One region of the Serratia fonticola genome, then DNA from elsewhere that is predicted to be linked to it. Evidence: predicted binding sites of a transcription regulator. Region 1 holds the regulator's gene; the other holds the start of a gene.
What was found. The regulator Fur, encoded in region 1, represses iron uptake genes when iron is present. The targets are predictions, from matches to a motif close to ATAATAATGAGAACNACTATCAA.
Positions count from the first base shown of each region.

Region 1 (5,171 bases):
GATGCGGGCATCACCCAGCGTCAACAGGCTGCGCAGCTCATGCGGGCCACGCTGGATGAAGAAGGCGTGATCCAGTTTCTGTTGAAATCTTTCCATGCTGGCAGTTGGCGGTTCAACCTGCCGGTGTTGATCGAGCAATATGAGAACATTATCGGCTGGCAAGAGGTTCCACCCTGGCCGCACCCGACGCTGTTTATCCGTGGTGGCCTCTCGCCTTACGTGCAGGATAGCTACCGCGATGACATCGCCCGCCAGTTCCCGCAGGCACGCGCCTATGTGGTTGCAGGCTCCGGTCACTGGGTCCATGCGGAGAAACCGGACGCCGTATTACGGGCAATCCACCGCTTTATTGACCAGCCCTGAGCTCAAGTGGCGAAAAAACGCGCTAGAGAGAATAGCTTAGCGCGTTTGTAGCTAAGTTAGGCATTGTCGTCGCTCCATCTGCTGGGGTAATATGGCGCGCTATAATTTTGCCACCCTGTCCAGGTGTGAAGCTGCGCTTGGCTGGGGGTGAATTTGGGTTAGGGTTTATTGGCCCGAATTGTGTAAATCGAACCGTCTGGAAGCGTAAACCGCTTTTTGATGCAAACTCCCTTGCAGTAGCGCAACAATGGCAAAAGAACAAACGGATCGCACGACGCTGGATCTGTTCGCAGATGAACGCCGTCCAGGGCGCCCGAAAACCAACCCGCTTTCCCGTGATGAACAGCTTAGAATTAATAAGCGCAATCAGCTACGACGGGACAAAGTGCGTGGATTACGGCGTGTGGAGCTGAAAATCAACGCAGACGCGGTAGATGCTCTCAACAAACTGGCCGACCAGCGCAATATCAGCCGCAGCGAATTGATCGAACAAATGCTGTTGGCTCAACTGGCAGAAGAACAGCCAGAACACTGATCTCTGCTGTCGCATAGGCGGCACGGCGTTAAGGATGACGCCAGATCGGTTCCACCTCCGCAGAGGCATCGCATAAACGCGATAAAACCTCAGGGCAAATTTCTGGCATGATACGCATTTACGGCTGAGCAAGCCTGCCCTTGGCAGCGCCTCAGGCCGCGTTTACGCAACACATTCATTTGAATTAAAAGGTTATCTTTACTATGGCTCATGTAGGCATTTTCTTTGGCAGCGACACTGGCAATACCGAAAACATTGCCAAGATGATCCAAAAGACGCTTCAGCAAAAATTCGGCAACGACGTGGCAGAAATCCACGACATCGCCAAAAGCAGCAAAGAAGATCTGGCAGCGTTTGATATCCTGCTGCTCGGTATCCCAACCTGGTACTATGGCGAAGCCCAGTGCGACTGGGATGATTTCTTCCCGACGCTGGAAGACATCGACTTTAACGGCAAGCTGGTGGCGCTGTTTGGCTGTGGCGATCAGGAAGACTACGCGGAATATTTCTGCGATGCGATGGGCACCATCCGCGACATCATTGAACCACGCGGTGCGGCCATCGTCGGCCACTGGCCAACCAAAGGCTACCATTTTGAAGCCTCCAAGGGTCTGGCAGACGATGACCACTTTGTCGGGCTGGCCATTGACGAAGATCGTCAACCTGAGCTGACCAACGAACGTGTAGACGCCTGGGTCAAGCAAATCACTGAAGAGCTGAGCCTGGCCGAGATCGTCGGCTAAGCCTCTGCCCCGGCGGATAGGTAACACATAGTAAGGGCGCCGTAGAGCGCGCCCTTCTGTTATCGGCATCACGGATTAGAGCAATAGAAGCTACAAGTTTGTAACTTCCTACCTCGCCACGGTAGACTGAGATATCGGTTTATCCCATCCATCAAAGCTTTGCATGATTACCCTGTAAACGTGCAAAGATATGTTTGTTAACAACCGGCGGTTTCTATTTGCAGCAACCGGTTCTATAATGAGACGCAATTAACGCTTTGTGCCAACCGATGCCATAGGCGAGAACGCCTCAACTTGATTAGCATAGTAACAGGACTGAATCCGCATGACTGATAACAACTCCGCATTGAAGAAGGCTGGCTTAAAAGTCACTCTTCCGCGACTCAAAATCCTGGAAGTCTTGCAGGATCCGGCATGCCATCACGTCAGTGCGGAAGATCTGTACAAAAAACTGATAGATATGGGTGAAGAAATTGGTCTGGCCACGGTATACCGCGTGCTGAACCAGTTTGACGACGCAGGTATTGTGACCCGCCACAATTTTGAAGGTGGCAAGTCGGTTTTCGAACTGACTCAGCAACACCACCACGATCACCTGATTTGCCTGGACTGCGGCAAAGTGATCGAGTTCAGCGACGAATCCATCGAAGTGCGTCAGCGCGATATCGCCAAGCAACACGGTATCAAGCTCACCAACCACAGCCTGTACCTGTACGGCCACTGTGAAACCGGTGATTGCCGCGAGAACGAAACGCTGCACAACAAGAACTGATTCTGGCCAGCCAGAACGCGAAAACCGCCTAAATGGCGGTTTTTTTATGCCCGGATGATAGGCAAAAAAATCCCCGGACAGGCCGGGGAAAAATATCCACTCAATTATCACAATTGCAGTTTGCTCTCACCTCGCACTATCTCCGCCCCTCTACCGACACGTAGGTGGGCGGAGTTCTCACTTACGCTTTCACTGGCTCGGCACGGCTGAAGCGTTTGCCATCCGGGCTGATTGCACGGATTTGCACGTCACCCGCTACGGATGGGCGTGCTTTATCGTCATAACGCTGCCACTGTTTGCCGCCGTCGGTGGAATATTCAATTCCCAGGCCCGGCAGAGCGATATTCGCCTCCAACTTGCCACCGATGATGCGTGCACCTGGGACCGGCAGGCGATAGCTCACACCCGCTTTATCCATCTTGGCCAGCTCACGTTGGCCAATCAGGTTGGCAAAGCGCAGCCAGTCCTGATCCAGAGTTTTGGTATCGACCTGATGGGTTTCGCCACCTTTGTACTCACGGCCAGCTTTGTAATCCTGCTCCCAGCTGGCGCGGTGCCATGCACGTTCTGCCAGCGACACAGCACGTGGGTAAATCATGTATTCCATCTGCTGGTCGGTACGCACCACTTCGCTCCACAGTTGGGCGGAAAGACCATATGCGCCCGGCCATGGTTTGTCGCTCTTGGCGGTGAAGTGGTTACCGTCACGGTCAACCGAGGTTTCGGCGTTCTGCGGCAGGTTGTTCGGCGCAAAGCTGAAGATCTTCTGCTCGTCGCTGAAACGGGTGCCCCAGTAGTAACCGTGCTCGTCCGGGCTGACTTCATACGGGAAGTCCATGTAGACGTAGTCCGGGTTAGAGATCACCACGTCATATCCCTTGTTCGCCCAGTCGTTAGCCGAGTCGAAACCACCCCAGTACAGGGTATCCCAGAAGTTCACCGCCACATGCTTGGTCGCGAAGGCCTTCGAGTCTTTGGCATCTTTCAGGCCGTCCTGCCACGCCTGCATTCTGTCAATGCCGTGCGCTTTCACCAACTGGCTGACTTCCAGACCGAAGTAGCTTGGCAAGTGTTCCATATCTTCCACTTTGCCGTCTTTGATGATGGCCTGACAAACCTGCGATTTGGCCCACGGCTTGTCTTCTTTGCTCAGATCGAGGATGCCCTTGCCCGCTTCCGGGTTTTTCACGTCGGTATAGCCAGCGCCCAGACGGATGTTCTTCGCTTCGTCCCCACCAAAGTGCCAGGTTTTCAGCGGCTGACCGGCCTCTTTGTGCATCTGAGCCACTTCGCCAATCACTTTGTCCACGAAGTTCTTGGAGGAATCCAGGCATGGGTTCAGGTAGCTCTGACGGTTGAAGTACTGTACAGAGGTGGTATTGGAGGTATCGGTCGGATCCACCAGGCGGAACTCGTTGGCCTCTTTCTCTTTCCCTTCGGCCAGCAGCTTCTTGTAGCGAGCTTCCATGGAAGTAATCGCCGCACGGGCGTGCGCCGGCATGTCGATTTCAGGGATCACTTCAATCTGGCGTGCCTGAGCATATTTAACGATGTCGATATAGTCCTGACGGGAGAAGAAGCCACCGTGCGGTGCCGGGCCAGAGCCGTATTGTGGCATCAGGCAGGTGGTCTCGCTCAGGTCATGACAACGCTGGCCGCCCACTTCGGTCAACTCTGGCAGGCCAGGGATCTCAATGCGCCAACCTTCGTCATCCGTCAGGTGGAAGTGGAATTTGTTCAGCTTGTAGGCTGCCATTTGATCCAGCAGGCGCAATACGGCGTCTTTTTGGTGGAAGTTACGCGCTACGTCCAGGAAAATGCCGCGGTATTGGAAGCGCGGTGCATCTTTGGCATCCAGAGTCGCGATCTTCTTGCTGCCGTCGGATGGGATCAGCGACAGGATGGATTGCAGACCATAGAACACGCCGGTCTGATCGAAACCAACGATCTCGGCACCTTTCTCGCCAATCTTCAGTTGGTAGGCACCTGGCACGGCCTGATCGCCTTTGAATGCCGCTGGCTTGATATCCGTCTTGATCGGATAACCGTTCGCCTGGCTCTCAATGCCCAGCAAGGCAAAACGCTCGGCTGCAGCATCTGCCGCTGGCTTGGTCAACGCGCTCAGCTCCAGCGCCACGCCTTTGCTCAGGTCAATATCCTTCGCATGGACTTTAACTTCCATCGGGGTTGGGATGATTTGCCCACGCAGCGATGCCATCGGCAACACTTTCAGATCCTGGTTCTTGGTGAAGCGGCTTTCTGGCACCATCAGAATGTTGTTGTCATCCTTGGTACGCTTCCACTGGTCACCGGTGAACGGGGCCACAAACTGGTTAACATCTTCGGTATCGGTATTTGACAGGATCTTCGGCTGAGCATCGCCGGAAGTGGCATACCAGCGCGGCAGGAAGTCGGTGCGGAACAGCTGCCAGTATTCAGCGATAATCGGGATTTCCACCGCCTGATTGGCCGGGAAGCTGGTGAATTTGTCCGTCGGTTCCAGCTTATACAGATCGCCGGTAATGTGGGTGATTTTGAACTGGTCGTTATCGACCTTCAACGTTTGGCGCGGGCTGTGGAAATAGATCGCCCAGTCTTTATCTTTGATTTCCTGATTGCCGTTGGTCAAGGTGATCAGCACCTTGTGGCAGGACGCCCAGTCGGCACCCAGCTTGGCACAGTCCACGCCGTTCTCAGCGGCACGGTTGTCCAACATCTTCAGATTGACCTGCAACTGGCTGAGTTGATCAACCACCTG
Region 1 is NZ_CP011254.1:3,509,328-3,514,498, reverse strand. It holds gene ybfF (esterase) at 1-363, shown strand, start outside; gene ybfE (LexA regulated protein) at 611-898, shown strand; gene fldA (flavodoxin FldA) at 1,102-1,641, shown strand; gene fur (ferric iron uptake transcriptional regulator) at 1,967-2,413, shown strand; gene WN53_RS15615 (beta-N-acetylhexosaminidase) at 2,595-5,171, opposite strand, start outside.

Region 2 (5,171 bases), 1.7 Mb from region 1:
AGCTGGGGCAACTCTGGTATGAAGACGGCAAGCTGTTCAACAAACAAAATACCTTTAACGACTTTATCGACGTCACCAAAACGCTGGTAGAGCAGGGTTATGGCGATGCTGACCGAGTGTTCGCCATGGGCGGCAGTGCCGGTGGCTTACTGATGGGCGCGGTAGTCAACCAGGCTCCTGAGCTGTTCAATGGCGTAGTGGCCCAGGTGCCGTTTGTGGACGTGGTCACCACCATGCTAGATGAGTCCATCCCGCTCACCACCGGTGAATATGACGAGTGGGGCAACCCAAACGACAAGGCGTATTACGATTACATCTTGCAGTACAGCCCATACGATCAGGTGAAAGCGCAGGATTATCCGCATATGCTGGTCACCACCGGGCTGCATGATTCGCAGGTGCAATACTGGGAGCCTGCCAAGTGGGTAGCGAAACTGCGTGAGTTGAAAACCGACGATCGCCAACTGCTGCTGTATACCGATATGGATGCCGGCCACGGCGGCAAGTCTGGGCGCTTTAAGGCTTACGAAGATATTGCGCTGGAATATGCGTTTATTCTGGCGCTGGCAGAATAAATCATCGCGGGCAGGAGACTGCCCGCTTGATTAACCCAACAGATAGTATTTCAACGTGTGTTTCATATCTGGGCTGAGATCGTTGATGGATTTCAGCATCCAACGCAGATAGCCAGGATCTTCCAGCGCTACCTGCTCAATAGATTGCCCACGATATTTGCCGAACTTGAATTTTTTCAACAATACCGGCTGCTCGGTGATTTCCAGCATCTGTTCTGGCGTCCAACCGGAGTCCTGCACAATGCGTTGCAGCAGTGCGGCGGTGACGTAACAGTCGTACAGTGCGCGGTGTGGATAAAGCGCGGTATCCTGCGGCAGTTGCACATCCAGATTCAGTGCATAGCGCAGGTATTGATTACCATATTTAATGTCTGGATACAGCGTACGTGCCAGTTTGAGGGTACAAATCCAGGCACCGTTCATTTCCGGCAGCATGGCCCGATCAAAGGCAGCGTTATGCGCGACATAATATTGGCTGCCCTGATAACGCCCAATGGCGACGGCGATACGCGGCTTGCCCTCAACCATCTGCTCGGTGATGTGGTGAATGGCCATGGCGTCCAGGCCGATAGGCCGGTCTGGGCTGATCAGGTCGCTCATCGGATTAGTGATTTGCCCGTCGATCACGTCAACGGAAGCGACTTCCACTACGCCGCCGTCTAGCCCACAGGTTTCAGTATCGATTACACGTAACATCATGATGTTCCCAGCTAAAGTCTACTCCCTAGCTTAACGATATGGGGTTGCGATGCCAACCTGTCTTTTCGCAGGCAACAAAAAACCCGCCTCGGCGGGTTTAACTACGGTCAGAAACTGATTTACTCACCAGATGCAGACGCCTGTCCTTTTTTGGAACGTTTCTCCGCTTTTTTCTCGGCTGGGGTTTTCAACGGCTTCTTCTTCGCATTTTTCTTGCTGTCCATTCCCTTACTCATGATGGCCTCTTGGTTAACCTATGGTTGGGTGGCTTGCTGAACCATTAACCCCCTAGCGGCCATCATATGCAAGCAGCAAAGGGTATGGAAACGTCAACGCCTTGTTTATCCAATGATTATTTATTATTAACCTTTATGTGTTAAAAATGTTATAATGTAACAAACTTATGTACACGGAGTGTGCCATGACAGTCATGACATTATTAAGCGAGCAACAACTGCTGGCGATGCCAGAATCTGATTACATGAATACGGAGCAGCGGGCGTTTTTCCGCCAACGCCTTTTGGACGAGCAACAAAAACTCTGGCAGCACATCGACGTGTTGAAACGTGATATCGACAGCGGCGATATTAGCGGTGACGAAGCGGATAAAGCCGCGCGCGAAGAAGATCTGCGCCTACTGTTCCGCCAATTGGATCGGGAAACCCGCCTGTTACCCAAGATGGCCGCCGCCCTGCAGCGCCTGGAAACCGGTGATTTCGGATATTGTCTTGAAACGGGTGAGCCTATCGGCCTGCCACGCCTGTTATTGCGCCCCACGGCAGAGTTGAGTATTGAAGCCAAAACCGCACAAGAAATGCGCGAACCCCATATGCGTAAAAGCAAGTCGACTTCATTTTGAGCAAACGCACACTAACATGTTGGTATAGGTGGAGGTTTTAGCGTTTTACCGTTGACCTGATGAGCGGCTTCGGCTTTGATGAAGGTATCACTCACAGAGAGACGCACGCGCCATGGAACAATTACGAGGTTTGTACCCGCCATTATCCGCCTATGACAGCGGTTGGCTGGATACTGGAGATGGGCACCGGATCTACTGGGAGCTGAGCGGCAATCCAAACGGTAAGCCTGCGGTATTTATCCACGGCGGGCCTGGCGGTGGTAGCGCACCTTATCATCGCCAGCTGTTCGACCCGCAGCGCTATAAGGTTTTGCTGTTCGATCAACGCGGCTGTGGCCGTTCCAAACCGCATGCGAGCCTGGACAATAACACTACCTGGCACCTGGTCGACGATCTCGAAAGACTGCGTGTCATGGCGGGAGTGGACCAGTGGCTGGTCTTTGGTGGCTCCTGGGGTTCCACGCTGGCGCTGGCCTATGCACAGACCCATCCGCAACGCGTCAGCGAGATGGTGCTGCGGGGGATCTTCACGCTGCGTAAGCAGGAACTGAGTTGGTATTATCAAGACGGCGCTTCTCGCTTCTTCCCGGATAAATGGGAGCGGGTGCTGTCTATTCTTTCGGAGGAAGAACGCAAGGACGTGATTGCGGCCTACCGTCAACGCCTGACGTCACCGGATCTGCAAGTGCAGCTTGAGGCTGCCAAACTGTGGAGCGTGTGGGAAGGGGAAACGGTAACGCTGTTGCCAAGCGATGCTTCCGCCTCTTTTGGCGAAGATGATTTCGCGCTGGCCTTTGCCCGCATTGAGAACCACTACTTTAGCCATCAGGGCTTTCTCGACAGCGATGACCAACTGCTGAGCAACGTCCCGCTGATCCGCCATATTCCGGCGGTGATTGTCCATGGCCGTTACGATATGGCTTGCCAGGTACAAAACGCCTGGGATCTGGCCAAGGCCTGGCCAGAGGCTGAACTGCATATTGTTGAAGGGGCAGGGCACTCCACGGATGAACCGGGTATTTTGCACCAGCTGATGCTGGCTACCGACCGTTTCGCGGGCCCCTCACCCCAACCCTCTCCCACAGGGAGAGGGAGCTGTTAACCCCTGCTCATTTGGAAGTAAATCGGTAACTTTAGCAAAATCGATCGCCTCCTCATCCAAGGTGAGTCGCGAGAAATTTCAAACACACTCGATCGGTTCCCTCTCCCTGTGGGAGAGGGTTAGAGCGTGGGGCCATTACTTCATTTTAGGTTCGTAAGGCAGGCGAGAGAATTTGTGTGATTCGACGCGATAGTGCATCACACGCTCGCGAAAGTAGTCCTGCAGATGCTTTGGCTGCTCACGTTCCACCATCTCAGGGATCACCGGCATATTGTAGCGTTCCTTGAATGCCACTCCAGACGCGGCCAGATCAACGTTCACCTTGTCCATATCGTCTTTGGAAAGCTCTGCCAGATTGTAACCCATGGGATCCTCCTTCTATTGTGTAACGGCAACTCAGCGCAGAAGGTAATCTACCGTGCCGCACTTGGCAAGCTTCTCAAACCAACATATCCCTATGATCTTCAGACTTTGGGCTTAGAGTCATTACAAAAAACAGGGTGATATAATATTTAAGCGTAATGCCATTGGTTTATTTTGTTAAATAAGAATGATTCGTCTTACTGTAAATATAAAGATGAAAATGATTATCATAATAATTTGATGTTAAATTTCGTTGATTTCTTAATCTGTTGATTTTAATGGTTAATTGTCATTTAAATAAATGAATGTAAATCAAGTGTTTTTATTTTGTGTTAATCAAGGCATAATGCGGTCAATTAAGTTTATGACCTGCAAAAATAATAGGGATCCTCATGCTAACGCAAGCAATGACCACGAAACTGAATGAGCAACTGAATCTGGAATTCTATTCCGCCAATTTGTATTTGCAAATGAGCGCCTGGTGCAGCGATAAAGGCTTCGAAGGGGCTGCCGCATTCCTTAAAGAACATTCACGCGAAGAGATGCAGCACATGCAGCGTCTGTTCGACTACCTCAGTGATACCGGGGCGTTGCCACTGATCGGCAGCATTTCTGCACCGCCGGTAGAGTTTGAATCACTGGCGGACGTTTTCCAGCAGACTTACGAGCATGAGCAACTGATCACTCGTCAAATCAATGAACTGGCGCACGTGGCAATGACCACACAAGACTACTCAACCTTCAACTTCCTGCAATGGTATGTTGCCGAGCAGCACGAAGAAGAGAAGCTGTTCAAATCCGTATTGGACAAGTTGGCGCTGGTAGGCAGCAGCGGCAAGGCACTGTTCTTCATTGATAAAGATCTGAAGAGAATGGGTGCTGAGGCAGTAAGCGGTAACGGCCAGGCCTGATAACCCGCTTTTGTCATCAATCTGAAAACCGCGTACTTTTCACCGTACGCGGTTTTTTTTGCTCTAAATTTACGGCGATATTATAGCGATAGCCAAGCCTGATACGTAGGGGCGCTGCATGCTGCGCCCGTTCAGCGAATCAATTAGCCGTGTACTTTTCACCGTATGCGGTTTTTTTGCCCTGCGTTTATCGAACTGCTATAGCGATACGTGCTGCCAGATCGCAAAATATCAGTGATGTGCTCGACTTGCCGATTCACCGTCGTTATGATTTAACGCGATACGCTACCGGGAGGTAGAGAGTTATAACAGTGAGTTACCCACTCCTTCTGCTGTTTACCCGTGGCGCAATCACAGTGGTGGGTTGAGGCTGCGGAAACATCGCTCCGCGTAACCGGTCTTGGCCCTTATCACCTACATAATTGATAAAGGACTCCTCCGTGATCGCTAAAATTCGTTCATCCTATCGCCTGCTTTCCACCATTTTCGTGCTGTTTGTCGGCTTGTCTTCTCAGCAGGCGTTGGCGCATGCCCACCTGAAAGTACAGACTCCGGCGGCAGACGCCACCGTCAGCTCTGCGCCAAAAGTGCTGACGCTGAATTTCTCCGAAGGCATTGAGCCTAACTTCAGCGGTGTCAAAGTGACCGGCCCAGATAACGCC
Region 2 is NZ_CP011254.1:5,257,468-5,262,638, reverse strand. It holds gene WN53_RS23345 (S9 family peptidase) at 1-575, shown strand, start outside; gene exoX (exodeoxyribonuclease X) at 606-1,274, opposite strand; gene WN53_RS23335 (TraR/DksA C4-type zinc finger protein) at 1,696-2,133, shown strand; gene pip (prolyl aminopeptidase) at 2,246-3,235, shown strand; gene WN53_RS23325 (DNA polymerase III subunit theta) at 3,371-3,601, opposite strand; gene ftnA (non-heme ferritin) at 3,991-4,509, shown strand; gene yobA (CopC domain-containing protein YobA) at 4,950-5,171, shown strand, end outside.
Region 2: the regulator Fur is predicted to act here: its motif matches at 3,813-3,835, upstream of ftnA (non-heme ferritin).